DNA from 2 places in the Paeniglutamicibacter sp. NPDC091659 genome. Region 1 is predicted to be linked to the other one. Evidence: riboswitches for the same ligand, from Rfam matches in the RefSeq annotation. Region 1 holds a riboswitch; the other holds the start of a gene.

Region 1 (7,426 bases):
CGGCTGTGACCCGGACGCATGGATGCCGTGAGTCTTGGCGTGTCGCCCGGGGCAGGTCCTTCCGCGCCGGAACATGGCCGGCGGGATAGTCTGGTGCCGTGGAATTCTCGAAACGATACCTGGCACTCGGCGACTCCTTCACCGAAGGAATGGGCGACGAGGACCCGACGCGTCCCAACCGGGTCCGCGGGTGGGCGGACCGGGTCGCCGAGCAGCTCTGTGCCGACCCCGAGTGGGGATACGCGAACCTCGCGATCCGCGGCAAGAAGATCCGGCAGGTGGTCTCCGAGCAGTTGCCCGTCGCGCTGGAGCTGAAGCCGACGCTGGTCAGCCTGTACATGGGCGGCAACGACATCCTGCGTCCGAGCGTCGACATCGACGCGCTGATGCAGCGCTACGACGAGGCGGTGGCCAAGCTCGCCGGAACCGGCGCGCAGCTGCTGCTGTTCACCGGGTTCGACTCGAACGGCTCTGCGATCTTCGAGAAGACCCGCGGTCGCACCGCCATCTACAACGAGGGCGTGCGCGAAATCGCCGAAAAGCACGGTGCTGTCATCGCCGACTACTGGCGCTGGCGCGAATTCCAGGACTGGCGCTACTGGGCCGCCGACCGCCTGCACATGGGAACGCCCGGGCACACGCTGATGGCCAGGAAGGTGCTCGGGGTGCTGGGCCGCGAGACCGGGATCGAGGTTCCCGAGCTTCCGCCGCTGGTCATACAGACCCGCGCCGAAAAGCTGCGCGCCGATGCCGCATGGGCCAAGGAATTCCTGGCGCCGTGGGTCAAACGCCGGCTGACGGGCAAGTCGTCGGGCGACAGCCTGAGCGCCAAGTACCCCGGCTACGTTTCGCTGGCGCCCGTCCAGGCGTAGCTGCGCGCGGGAACGGCCAGGCCGCCACGCCGGGGGCACACACCCTAGCCACGGGGGGTATTGAGGTGATTGGCTGGACCGCATGAGTCTAGATCCAATGCCACACGATGCCGAACCCCACGACCAGGGAATCGCGGCGAAACTGAACTGGTTGCGCGCCGGTGTGCTCGGGGCCAACGACGGGATCGTTTCGGTCGCCGCGGTGGTGGTCGGCGTTGCGGGTGCCACCACGGCCAACGGCCCGATCCTGACGGCCGGCGCTGCCGCAGCCGTCGGCGGGGCGATCTCCATGGCGCTGGGGGAGTACGTCTCGGTGTCCAGCTCCGCGGATTCGCAGAAGGCGCTGATCGAGAAGGAACGCCGGGAACTCGCGGAGATGCCCGAGGAGGAACTCGCGGAGCTGACGGCGATCTATGCGGCCAAGGGACTCAGCGGGGCGACGGCCGCCCGGGTCGCCAGGGAGCTGACCGAACACGACGCGCTCAAGGCCCACCTGGATGCGGAGCTGCACATGGACGAGGACGAGGTGCTCAGCCCGTGGCACGCGGCCATCGCCTCCGCCATCGCGTTTTCGGTCGGCGCCGTCCTGCCCTTTGCGACGGCGGTGTTCCTGCCGGGGCCGCTGAAGATCCCCGTCACGTTCGTCGCCGTGTTGCTGGCCCTGGCCGTGACGGGTGCGCTGGGGGCCAGGCTTGGCGGGGCTCCCATGCTGCGTCCGACGATCCGCGTGCTGGTGGGCGGTGCCGCGGCCTTGGCCGTCACGTTCGCGATCGGTTCCTGGCTCGGGGTCTCCGGAATCGTGTAATTAAGCATCGCGCAGCAGCCCCGGCCCGTGCCGGATGCCGTGGCGTGCAAAAGGTCCGCGGGAGGATGCCGGTTGGCAGGCTCCCGCGGACCTTTTCCGTGCGGGCAGGGATCAGCCGGCGACCTGCAGCGAGGTGTTCCAGTTGAAGTCGGCCAGGGCCGGGTTGACCTGCATGGCCATCATCAGCAGCTGGAAGCCTTCGAGTTCGCGGGCGTGGCGGATGCCGCCGACCTCTAGGGGGCGCATGCCGGCGGCGGTGACGAACTCGGCCACGGCGGTGCGGGCGGCATCGTCGCCCGCGATGAACACGTCCTGGGCCGTGCCGTCGGCGTTGCCCGCAGTCAGCGGGCCGGCGAAGTTGGTGTTGAAGGCCTTGACGACGCTGGCGGAGGTGAGGGCGGCGATTTCCTCCGCGGCGGAGCTGCCCTCGGCGGTGGTCAGCGAATCGAAGGTTGCGAAGTCGACCGGGTTGGAGATGTCAACGAGGATCTTCGCGTCCAGCGCCGAGCCCTGTGCCTGGATGTATTCCTTGGAGGCGTCGAAGGGCAGTGCCAGAATGACGATGTTGCCGGCCGGGGCCTCCGCGGCGTTGCCGGAAACGGTGCCCCGGCCGAGTTCGGCCGCGAGCGACTCTGCTGCCTCGGTGTTGCGGGCCAGGACCTGAAGGTTCTTGCCTGCTGCCAGGGCACGGGTGGAGAGCGCGCGGGCCATGTTGCCGGTTCCGATGATGGTGATGTCGATTGACATGGTTTCCTTCTTTCCGAAGAGTCGAGCGAGGAAGTTCTTCATGGTGTCCTCAAAATATTTGGTTGAACTTTCAAGTAAAACACTAGACCTCACTTGCTTGAAGCGTCAAGTGTTTCGGTGGAATTTCTTTCGCGAACCTGCGAGACGGCGAAGAACCGCCAGTTGATTTGGGTCGGGGTGGCCCGTGTTGTTTAGCTCACGCATCGCCGGTAGGATGGTGATCGTGCCTCGCAGGGGGCACAGCCACTGACATGCGGCGGGAGAGTCCCGCACAACGTAAGTTGGTCGGGCGCCGTAGGAGCAATTCCTCCCCGGGAAACTCTCAGGCCCCCGTACCGCCGCGAAGAGGCAACTCTGGAAAGTAGCAACATCGCCACGGCGGTGCGGCTCACCGAAGGTGCAAGCATTCGTTTCGCCGTCAAGCGAAGCAGTGCGGAAACTCTCAGGTCACAGCAACAGGGTCGGGGAGGAACTTGCAGCTCGTTCGGCGTGCACGCACGCCGATGACCCAATGGAGTTCCCCATGACCGTGACCCCGTCCGCTGAGTTCGTCGCCCGCCATATTGGCCCCCAGGGCAGCGACATTGACACCATGCTTGCCCAGCTTGGTTATTCCTCCCTCGACGAACTCGTCGATACGGCCGTTCCGGCCGACATCCGCCAGAGCGAGCCCCTGAACCTGCCTGCCCCGCGCACCGAAGCCGAGGTCCTTTCCGATCTCCGCGTGCTTGCCGGCAAGAACGTCATGAAGACCCAGATGATCGGCCAGGGTTTCTCCGACACCTACACCCCGCCGGTGATCCTGCGCAACATCCTTGAGAACCCGGCCTGGTACACCGCCTACACCCCGTACCAGCCGGAAATCTCCCAGGGCCGCCTCGAAGCCTTGCTGAACTTCCAGACCATGGTCATGGACCTGACCGGCCTGCCGATCGCCAACGCCTCGATGCTCGACGAGGCATCCGCCGTTGCAGAAGCAGTGTTGCTGATGCGCCGCGCCAACAAGGCCAAGGCCACCGCCAAGACCGTCCTTGACGCCAACCTCTTCCCGCAGACCGTCTCCGTGGTCCAGGGCCGCGCCGAGGCCCTCGGCTTCGAGGTCGAAATCGTCGACCTGACCCAGGGCCTGCCCGAGGGTGAGATCTCCGGCATCGTGCTGCAGCAGCCGGGCAACAACGGCGCAGTCGTCGACCACGCGGCAATCATCGCAGCAGCCAAGGAGCGCGGCGCCATGGTCACCGTCGCCGCCGACATCCTGGCACTGACCATGATCGTTTCCCCGGGCGAGCAGGGTGCCGACATCGCCGTCGGCAACACCCAGCGCTTCGGCGTTCCGCTGTTCTTCGGCGGCCCGCACGCAGCCTACCTGGCAGTGCGCCACGGCCTGGAGCGCGCCCTTCCGGGCCGCCTGGTCGGTGTTTCCAAGGACTCGGCAGGCGCCCCCGCCTACCGCCTGGCCCTGCAGACCCGCGAGCAGCACATCCGCCGTGAAAAGGCCACGTCCAACATCTGCACCGCCCAGGCGCTGCTGGCGATCACCGCCTCGATGTACGCCGTGTACCACGGCCCGGCCGGCCTGAAGCGCATCGCACAGCGCACGCACAACCATGCCCGCACCATCGCCACCGTGCTTGCCGGTGCAGGCCTTGAACTGGTTGCCGACTCGTTCTTCGACACCGTCCAGGTCAAGGTCGCCGACATCGACGCGACCATCGCCAAGGCCGAAGAAGCGGGCATCAACCTGCGCCGCGTCAACGCCGACACCGTGGGCATCTCCACCGACGAGACCACCACCCCGGCACACGTTGCAGCCATCGCAGCCGTCTTCGGCGTCACGGGCGAGGGCTTCAAGGCCGAGGGCTTCGAGCTTCCGGCGGCAGTGGTTCGCACCAGCGACTACCTGACCCACCCGATCTTCAACACCATCAAGTCCGAGACCCAGATGCTGCGCTACCTGCGCCGCCTCTCGGACCGCGACCTGGCCCTGGACCGCACCATGATCCCGCTGGGCTCGTGCACCATGAAGCTGAACTCCACCGCCGAGATGGAATCCATCTCCTGGCCGGAATTCGCCTCGATCCACCCGTTCGCCCCGGAGCACCAGACCATTGGCTGGCGCGAACTGATCACAGACCTCGAGGGCCGCCTCTCGGAGATCACCGGCTACGCCGGTGTCTCGCTGCAGCCGAATGCCGGCTCGCAGGGCGAATACGCGGGCCTTCTGGCCATCAGCGGCTTCCACCAGGCCAACGGCGATGCCCAGCGCACCGTCTGCCTGATCCCGGCCTCGGCCCACGGCACCAACGCCGCCTCGGCCGTCCTGGCCGGCATGAAGGTCGTCGTCGTGAAGACCGCGGCCGACGGCTCCATCGACGCCAACGACCTGGACGCGAAGATCGAAGCGAACAAGGACGTCCTTGCCGCGATCATGATCACCTACCCGTCCACCCACGGCGTGTACGACCCGGACGTGCGCGAGGTCTGCGACAAGGTCCACGCAGCGGGCGGCCAGGTCTACATCGACGGCGCCAACATGAACGCCCTCGTTGGCCTCGCCCAGCCGGGCAAGTTCGGCGGCGACGTGTCCCACCTGAACCTGCACAAGACCTTCTGCATCCCGCACGGCGGCGGCGGACCGGGCGTGGGCCCGGTTGCCGTGGCCGAGCACCTGGTGCCGTTCCTCCCGGGCGATGCCACCGGCACCTACACCGTGCGCGACGGCGTCCCCGTCGTGGCAACGCTCTTCGGTTCGGCCGGCGTGCTGCCGATCTCCTGGGCCTACATTGCGATGATGGGCGGCGAAGGCCTGACCGACGCCACCAAGACCGCAATCCTCTCGGCGAACTACATCGCCAGCCGCCTGAACCAGCACTTCCCGATCCTGTTCACCGGCAACAAGGGCCTGGTTGCGCACGAGTGCATCCTTGACCTGCGCGAGCTGACCAACAAGACCGGCGTCACCGCCGAGGACGTTGCCAAGCGCCTGATCGACTTCGGCTTCCACGCACCGACCCTGTCCTTCCCGGTCGCCGGCACCCTGATGGTGGAGCCGACCGAGTCCGAGGACCTGGGCGAGATCGAGCGCTTCATCGAAGCCATGATCGCGATCCGCGGCGAAATGGAGCAGGTGCTCGCGGGAGACTTCGACATCGAGGAATCCCCGCTGCGCAACGCCCCGCACACCGTCTCGGCAGTCATCAACACCGACTGGGACCGCAAGTACACCGTGGAGCAGGCCGCATTCCCGGTCCACGCCCTGCGCGTCGACAAGTACTTCCCTGCAGTGGGGCGCATCGACGGCGCAGGTGGCGACCGCAACCTGATCTGCTCCTGCCCGGCTCCCGAAGCCTTCGAAAACTAATTCCGCCACTCATTTTTGAGCCCCACGAAAGGTAGCTTGATGAGCGACCCGAAGAAAACCTCCCTGCATGCCCAGCATGCGGAACTAGGCGCATCCTTCACCGACTTCGGCGGCTGGGACATGCCGCTGAAGTACGGTTCGGAATTGGCCGAACACAAGGCAGTGCGCGCCACCGCCGGTCTCTTCGACCTCTCCCACATGGGCGAGGTCTGGGTAGAGGGCCCGGACGCCGCGACCTTCCTGAACACCGCACTGGCCGGCAACATGGCCGTGATGAAGGTCGGCAAGGCCAAGTACTCGGTCATCTGCAACGAAGCCGGCGGCATCATTGACGACCTGATCACCTACCGCCGCGGGGACGAAAAGTTCCTGGTCGTGCCGAACGCCGGCAACGCCCCGGTGGTTGCCGCGGCACTTGCAGAGCGCGCAGCAGGCTTCGACGTCACCGTCACCGACGCCTCGGCCGAGACCTCGTTGATCGCCGTCCAGGGCCCGGCCGCAGTGGCCATCCTGCACAAGGTTGTCGACGAGTCCGCCAAGGCGCTGGTGTCCGACATGAACTACTACGCCGCCGACGAGACCACGGTTGCCGGCATCGACGTGCTGTTGGCCCGCACCGGCTACACCGGCGAGGACGGCTTCGAGCTGTACGTGCCGAACGCACAGGCCCCGGAACTCTGGGACGCCCTGATGGCTGCCGGCGCCGAGCACGGGCTGATCCCCGCCGGTCTTGCCTGCCGCGACTCGCTGCGCCTCGAGGCCGGCATGCCGCTGTACGGCAACGAGCTCTCCCTTGAAGGCAACCCGTTCGAGGCCAACCTCGGCCCGATCGTTTCCTTCAAGAAGGAAGAGAACTTCGTGGGCCGCGAAGCACTGGAGGCCATCAAGGCCGAAGGCGCCAAGCGCGTGCTGGTCGGCCTCAAGGGCCTGGGACGTCGCGCCGGCCGCGGCGGCTACCCGGTCATGAAGGACGGCGTGCAGGTTGGCACCGTCACTTCCGGCCAGCCTTCCCCGACCCTGGGTTACCCGGTGGCCATGGCCTACGTCGAACCGGCATTCGCCGAAATCGGCACGGCACTGGACATCGACCTGCGCGGCAAGCCGGAGGCCTTCGAGGTCATCGCGCTGCCGTTCTACACCCGAGCCAAGTAACGTTGGTGCTGGTGGTGGGGAACGGCACATGCGTCGTTCCCCACCACCACCCAACCGGCTAACAGCTTTACCCCACATTCTTTGAGAGGAAATATCACTATGAGCAAGGTTCTTGCCTCCCTGCGTTACTCGGCCGAGCACGAATGGGTCGACGCCTCGACCCCGACCAAGGTGGGCATCACCCAGGTTGCAGCAGACGCACTGGGCGACGTTGTTTACGTTGACCTTCCAGAAGTTGGCTCCGAGGTCACCGCCGGCGAAACCTGCGGCGAGGTGGAGTCCACCAAGTCGGTCTCCGACCTGTACGCACCGGTCACCGGCACCATCGTGGAAATCAACCAGGATGCCATCGACAACCCGGCCATCCTGAACGAGGATCCGTACGGCGCCGGCTGGTTGTTCACCGTTGAGGTAACCGAGGAAGGCCCACTGCTCTCGGCAGCCGATTACGCATCGGCCAACGGCGGCGACGTAGCGTGACCGCAACGT
Region 2 (7,426 bases), on a different contig from region 1:
CGGTGCCGGTCCGAGATCAACTTCATCGTTGAACCTGGTGGGTTGTTCCGGCGTTCTTTCTGCGTAGGACCTACATTTCCGCACTTTGACAGCGCTATCTAGGGTCATTTCACGGAAAGATTTGCATTTCTTCGCGTTTTCGAAAATTATGCTCACTCCGGCCAGGATTCGGCAGGCAAAACCGAAAATTGGCGGATCGAGTCTGGGAAGGGCCGAAGAAGCAGGGGATATTTCTCAGGGCTGAAGAATCCCGGATCTGCACATATCCAAGTCGGCACCGCAACCGAGGGTGGCGGCGATGGTCGGGCCTGGGTACGATGCGCTCACGCATCGGTCAGGGGCGTTGCCATGGGCAAGGGGACCGGGGAACCAGCCACCTCACGTCTCAGGCGTTATGCGAAGCGGCCTGCAGGGTTTTGAGCGCGACGTTTTCCGGTGTTTCGGAGCCGTCAATGACATGCCAGCCCTTGGATGCGGCAATCTCCAGATATGCCTCACGTGCCGAGGCCAAATAGGACAGCGTTTCGCTGTCTTCCCCGCGTGCAACGATCCGGGCATACGCAATTTCGGCGGGAAGGTCGATCAAGATGACGGCATCGGGACGGGGGAGCCGGGCCATGAGCCATGGCAGAAGGCGTCCGCGCGGCAAGCCGCGGACCGAGCGCAAGACCAGCTGGCAAGCCACGTGCCGATCCATGACGGTGGTGCCGGGAAATGTGGCGGCTCGGGCATGGGCGAGAAGGACATTGACGCATCGAACCACGGACTCCAGCCGATTGGCCCAGACCGGCGGCAATGCGGTGCCGAATCGTGCAGCCACGCGTGACATCCAGCGCCGTCCGGCCGGATTACGCAGCAGCTGGGCCCGAATCCCGGTGGCGCGGACGCCGGCAACAAGAGCGGTCGCGGCAGTTGTCTTGCCGGCCCCATCGATACCCAGCAACACAATCGTCCGGCGGCGCGACGGAACATCTGATCGGGTAGTGGCGCGCCCGGTACTTGGTGGCATGACGACTTCCTCGGAAGGTGTTGCATGGGCTGAAGGCAAAGGGCTCCGTTTGTTGGCTAAATAGGTTTTCTACAAGTTCCAACGAACAAGCGGGGCAATTCGATGCAGGAGCGACATCGTGCGTTTTCAGCGAACCGCGCTGGGCGCACTCGCACGGCGCGGGAACCGGCACCCGGGGACGTGGAAAGAGGGACGCTGCGAGAGCGCGCGGACATCGGCCTTTCCCGTGAATCCACGGCGGACCTGTCCGGGCCGCTGAACCACGGGTCCAGCTTCGCGTCGAGCTCGGAGGTTGCAGAGGTCTTCACGGCGAACGCCGGGAGCCCGGAATACGGCAACCGCCAGATCGGGAACATGGGCGGAAACGGGAACTCTGCTCGGACGTCTTCATGCCCCCCCTGGAGAATGTGACGCAACCGCATGGCGCATTTCACCGCATGTCAGCGGGCTGTTTCATGGACCACTGCGCCAGCGGGCGCTCCCCGAGTTGCGCCATGCGCGCGTCGGGCGTAAATTGTGACTGCAATCACATACGTATCGCCGTTTACACGTGGCGGGAGAGCCCCGTCCAATCCATGGACGGGCGCCGTAGGAGCAATTCCTCCCCAGGAAACTCTCAGGCCCCCGTACCGCCACGAAGAGGCGAATCTGGAAAGCAGCACGGTGGAATCCGTGCTCACCGAAGGAGCAAGTCCCACACCCCCTTGCGGGCAGGGATGGAAACTCTCAGGTACGTAAACAGATCGGGGAGGACTCAAGAAAAGCGCGGCATCGCCCGCGCGCTATTCGGAAGTTCCTCCAAGATGCTAACCACCCACGCCACTGCCCGGTTGCCCATCGGCGCGCCCGCTGGCCTGCTCCACGATCCCGTTCAGCGGGATCCGGAGTTCGCCGCGCGCTTCGCCTCGGGTCTCTCCTGCAAGCGCAACGGCATGGGAATGGTTGCCTCGGAGAACAATGCGCAGGACTCGATTCAGAACCTAGCCCCCGTCGGCGACTACAGCTAGGGAATCGTCCATGTCACGCCACCGAAGCACCAGCACCCATCTGGAAGGCAACAGCATGAGCAACAACAGTTCCGCACCCCACCTTGAGCGTGGGCTCTCCAACCGCCATATCCAACTGATCGCGATCGGCGGGGCCATTGGCACCGGCCTGTTCATGGGCTCGGGCAAGACCATCTCTGTCGCCGGGCCGTCAGTGATCTTCGTGTACATGATCATCGGCTTCATGCTCTTCTTCGTGATGCGCGCGATGGGCGAATTGCTGCTGAGCAACACCAACTACAAGAACTTCTCCGACTTCGCGGGGGACATTCTTGGCCCGTGGGCGGCATTCTTCACCGGCTGGACCTATTGGTTCTGCTGGGTGGTAACCGGCATCGCCGACGTCGTGGCGATCTCCCACTACGTGGCGTACTGGTGGAAGGACCTGCCGCTGTGGATCCCGGCCGTGGCCTGCATCCTGTTGCTGGTGGCGCTTAACCTGCCGAGCGTGAAGAACTTCGGCGAGACCGAGTTCTGGTTCGCCCTGGTCAAGATCGTCGCCATCGGCGCACTGATCGTCATCGGCCTGGTCATGGTCATCACGGGCTTCGAGCACAACGGCGTCACTGCCTCCTTCACGAACCTCTGGAGCGACGGCGGGATGTTCCCGACAGGCTTCATGGGCTTCGTCGCCGGCTTCCAGATCGCGGTGTTCGCGTTCGTCGGCATCGAGCTGGTCGGTACCACCGCCGCCGAGACCAAGGACCCGGAAACGACCCTGCCGCGTGCGATCAACTCCATCCCGATCCGCATCCTGTTCTTCTACGTCGGCGCATTGGTCATCCTCATGGCGGTCCAGCCGTGGAACCTGTTCAGCGCCGAGGAATCCCCGTTCGTGGGCATGTTCGCCCTGGCTGGCCTTGCCGGGGCCGCCGGCATCGTGAACTTCGTGGTGCTCACCTCGGCAACCTCCAGTGCAAACTCCGGCATCTACTCGACGTCCCGCATGATCCACGGACTGGCCGAGGAGGGCGACGCTCCCAAGGCCTTCGCGAAGCTCTCCCGGACCAAGGTCCCGCGCAATGCACTGCTGTTCTCCTGCATGTTCCTGCTCGCCGGCGTGGCACTGCTCTACGCCGAGGGCAGCGTGGCCGAAGCCTTCACCCTGGTCACCACCGTTTCGGCCCTGTGCTTCATGTTCGTGTGGTCGATCATCCTGATCAGCTACATCGTCTACCGCAAGCGTCGCCCGCAGCTGCACTCGGAAAGCAAGTTCAAGATGCCCGGCGGAACGTTCATGCCCTACGTGGTGCTGGCCTTCTTCGGCTTCATCCTCTGGGCGCTGACCACGCAGGCCGACACCCTGTCGGCGCTGCTCTTCACCCCGATCTGGTTCGTTGCACTGGGCATCGGCTACGTGCTGCTTCGCCGCCGCCCGCAGCACGCAGCGCTGCGGACCCTGCACGCGGCAAAGGTCATTGAGGAACACAAGAGCGCCGCTGAGTTCAACGCCGGCCATGTAATCGAGGAACAGGAACTCCGGGAGCCGGCCGCGAAGTAGCGATCGGCGCCACCTGAAGCGAAACGCGGCGCGGGCAGCCATGGATGTGGCTGCCCGCGCCGCGTTTCGCGTTGAATGGCGGCCGGTTCTCCTGGGCGGTCGTATTTGAGAGCCTGTCAATGCCTAAAGACCCGAGCAAGGAAGCGGCGAATCGCGCTTCGGGAACCCAAGTGGCCTTCCAGCTCCCACGGGTCCGCCGCGGCGTCCGTCAGGCGGCCGTTTTCGCCGTAGAGCAAATGCCCTGTTCCCGGGCCCGGGATTTGGGCGCCGGCCAGATTCGGAAGACCAGGGCTGGATGCCGATCCATGCAGTGCGGCAGGCCCCACTCTGGAGGTCTTCGCTGCGGAGTTTTCTGTGGGGGAATGGGTGTTTTTCATCGTACTCACCGGTCCTTCGTGCCGTACCTCAATTCTAGATTCGCGGGCTTGAACGGAGCGCTGAATCCGGTTATCAGTTTTAGGTCCGGCGTGAGCAGAATGCCGGTTCTTTTACCGAAAAACGCATATGGAGCACTTCTGCGAACGAGAAGTGGGGTCACATGCTGGAAAATAGTTTGGTTCTTCGCGTACCCTGAAAAAGTGAGCACCCCCACATGGAATCGCCCTTCAGGGCCGCAAAAGACCGAATTGTCGGTCGAGGACGCCGAAGAACTCGACGTCATTTCCCTTGGGCGCCGGATCCGACACCTGCGCAAGGCCAAGGCGATGACCCTGGATGATCTTTCCGAGGCGGTCGGAACCGCACCCAGCCAGCTGTCCTTGATGGAAAACGGCAAGCGCGAACCAAAGCTCAGCATGCTCAAGGCGCTGGCCGGCATCTTTGGGGTCGGACTGGATGAATTGCTGGGGTCCGAACCGCCGACCAAGCGCGCGGCGTTGGAGATCGAACTCGAGCGCGCCCAGCGCGGGCCGCTCTATCAGTCGCTCGGGCTGCCCAAGGTGCGCATTTCCTCCAGGCTGCCCATGGACGTCCTCGAATCCCTGGTCGGGTTGCAGGGCGAACTTGAGCGACGGCTCAACGAGCAGTCGGCAACGCCGGAAGAAGCGCGCCGCGCCAACGTGGAGCTTCGCGGGGAAATGCGCGAGCGCAACAACTACTACCCGGAGATCGAAAAGGAGGCGGCCAAGGTGCTCAAGGCCATCGGCCACGCTTCCGGCCCGCTGTCCCACCACCAGATCACCGATATTGCCACGCATCTTGGCTTCTCGCTGCACAACGTCTCGGATCTGCCGCACTCCACCCGGTCGGTGACCGACCTCAAGAACATGCGCGTCTACCTGACTCAGTCCCAGCGCTCCGAGCATTCAACGCGTTCGGTGTTGCTGCAGGCGTTCGGCCACCGCGTTCTGGGTCATGAGGCGCCGCAGGATTACTCCGATTTCCTGCGCCAGCGCGTTGCGACCAACTATTTCGCTGCCTCGTTGATGATGCCGGAGAAGGCAACCGTCGACTTCCTGCAAAAAGCCAAGAGCGCCCGCGAACTGGCGGTGGAGGACATCCGCGATGCCTTCTCCGTCTCCTATGAAACGGCCGCACACAGGTTCACCAACCTGGCGACCGAGCACCTCGGCATCTCCGTCCACTTCCAGAAGGTCCACGAGTCGGGCATCATCCACAAGGCCTACGAGAACGACGGCGTCAATTTCCCCATGGACCACATCGGGGCCATCGAGGGGCAGTCCGTGTGCAGGTACTGGACGAGCCGCGAAGTCTTCGACGTGGCGGACCAATTCAGCGCCTACAACCAATACACCGACACCACCGCCGGCACCTTCTGGTGCACCGCGCGCACCGAGCGCTCGACTGCCGGAAAGTTCTCTCTGAGCATCGGCGTCCCCTACGTGCATGTGAAATGGTTCCGGGGCCGCGACACCACCGAGCGATCCAGCTCGACGTGCCCGGACGAATCGTGCTGCCGTCGTCCTCCGTTGGACCTGCAGAAGGAATGGGCCGGCTACGCCTGGCCGAGCGCCAGGGCGCAAACTCACCTGCTCGCGGCCATGCCGCAGGGTGCCTTCCCCGGCGTGGACGAGACCGAAGTCTATTCATTCCTTTCCGCCCACGCCCAAGAGCGCTAGTGCTGCGCGTCACATAGGCGCTGCCGTTCCTGTTTGGCCTCGGATGACTGATAGGTATGGGTGGGCAGCTCGTTTTGCCCGGTCGGACAACGGCAAGCCACTTTCCCCAAGAAGGGCCCACGGAATGAAGTATGTAGTCGGGTGTACCGAGGACAAGCGCGGGCGCGAAGCCATTTCGCTGGCACTTGTCCTTGCCAAGTCGCTGGCTGCCCCGGTGCATGCCGAAATCGAGCTGGTCCACATTGTTCGCGGGGCCGCACCCGGCGATGCGCTCTCCGGCTCCGAGCGCGTCTACCAGGACTTCCAGCTGCAGTCCGCGCGGAAGTGGATGGACCGCGCACTGGCGCTGGTCCCCTCCACGATGACGGCGCGAACGCATATCCGGTTTGCGGATTCGATGGCCGAGGGGCTGCTCGGGGCGGTGTCCGATTTCAAGGCGGACCTGGTGGTCGTCGGGGCGGCCAGCACCGGCCCGTTCCGGCGTTTCACCGTGGGAAGCACAGCAAACGCCCTGCTGCATTCTTCGCCCGTGCCGGTGGCCCTGGCGCCCTCCGGATACCTTCCGCCGCGGGAAATCACCCGCATCACCTGCGCGCTGGGAACCCGCACCGGCGCGGAATCCGCGCTGGAGGTAGCCGTGGATTCCGCGGCAATCCGCCATGTGCCGTTGCGGCTGATTTCCCTGGTCGCGTTGGACTCCGACGCGCACAAGGGCAGGGGCACGGATTGGGCGCGAACCCACGCGCGGCAGACGCTGGACCGGGCCGTCGAGGGCGTGGCAAACCGGACGATCGTGACCGCGGACGTGGCCCAGGGCCGTTCCATCGAGGCGGCGATCGAGGGCCTGGAGTGGGACGAATCCGAGATCGTCATGATCGGCTCCAGCCGGCTGGCGGCCCGAAGCCGGATTTTCCTGGGTTCCACGGCCAACAAGATGCTCCGTGCGCTGCCCGTGCCCATGGTGGTTGTTCCCCGATTCCACGTGCCGGTGCCGGCTGCCGCCAGCCTGGCCCACATCTAGGCCGGCGCGAAAACACACATGACACCCGAAGCCCAGCACTTCCCTCCTGCCTTCTATGCGGAGGTCAAGGCCCCCATTGCCGTTTCCTCCGACTCCGCCGAACCCCTGTATCGGCAGCTCCGCCAGGCACTGGAGCACCAGATCCTCTCCGGAACCCTGGTTCCGAACCTGCCGTTGCCCTCCTCCCGGGAGCTGTCCCGCGAACTGGGACTGTCGAGGAACACTGTCAACGCCGCCTACCAGGAGCTCCTGGCCTCCGGCGTGATCGAGTCCCATTCCAGACGCGGCTACTTCATCAACACCCAGATGATCGGCAAACGGCGACCCAGCGGGGACGCGGCGCCCGCGGCCGGGTCGGCGGTGGACTGGTCGCGGCACATCCGTCCGCGGCTTGACCAAGACATGCCGGAAATCACCAAGGTGCGGGACTGGGCCAGCTACCCCTACCCGTTTGTGGCGGGCCAGGTCGACGAGCGCGACTTCCCCCGTTTGGGCTGGTCGCGTGCGTTGCGCGATTCGCTGGATCCGCCGCACCTCTTCTATTCGCTGCGCGACTCGGTGGACGAGGACGACCCGTACCTAGTGGAGACGCTGTGCAAGAGGGTGCTGCCCACGCGCGGAATCCACGCGAATCCCGAAAACATCCTCATCACCGCGGGTTCGCAACAGGGCCTGGACCTGTTGGCGCAGACGATGATGGGCGCCGACACGTGCGTCGGGGTCGAGAACCCCGGATACGTCGATGCCAGGCACACCTTTGTCAGGGCGGGG

Evidence for each region. Region 1 has a riboswitch for glycine ahead of gcvP (aminomethyl-transferring glycine dehydrogenase). Riboswitches for the same ligand answer to the same signal wherever they lie in the genome.
Region 2: it holds a riboswitch for glycine, as region 1 does, so the genes downstream of both, ACIQLF_RS08140 (hypothetical protein) here and gcvP (aminomethyl-transferring glycine dehydrogenase) in region 1, are expected to answer to the same signal.

The regions. Positions count from the first base shown of each region.
Region 1 is NZ_JBIVTO010000001.1:1,086,122-1,093,547, forward strand. Features, by position in the region: gene ACIQLF_RS04870 (SGNH/GDSL hydrolase family protein) at 99-872, shown strand; gene ACIQLF_RS04875 (VIT family protein) at 955-1,677, shown strand; gene ACIQLF_RS04880 (NADPH-dependent F420 reductase) at 1,789-2,424, opposite strand; glycine riboswitch at 2,672-2,772, shown strand; gene gcvP (aminomethyl-transferring glycine dehydrogenase) at 2,948-5,785, shown strand; gene gcvT (glycine cleavage system aminomethyltransferase GcvT) at 5,825-6,937, shown strand; gene gcvH (glycine cleavage system protein GcvH) at 7,037-7,417, shown strand; partial or broken gene ACIQLF_RS04900 (serine hydroxymethyltransferase) at 7,414-7,426, shown strand, end outside.
Region 2 is NZ_JBIVTO010000003.1:118,038-125,463, forward strand. Features, by position in the region: gene ACIQLF_RS08135 (dTMP kinase) at 386-1,009, opposite strand; glycine riboswitch at 1,554-1,651, shown strand; gene ACIQLF_RS08140 (hypothetical protein) at 1,813-2,016, shown strand; gene cycA (D-serine/D-alanine/glycine transporter) at 2,072-3,556, shown strand; gene ACIQLF_RS08150 (helix-turn-helix domain-containing protein) at 4,135-5,634, shown strand; gene ACIQLF_RS08155 (universal stress protein) at 5,759-6,655, shown strand; gene ACIQLF_RS08160 (PLP-dependent aminotransferase family protein) at 6,674-7,426, shown strand, end outside.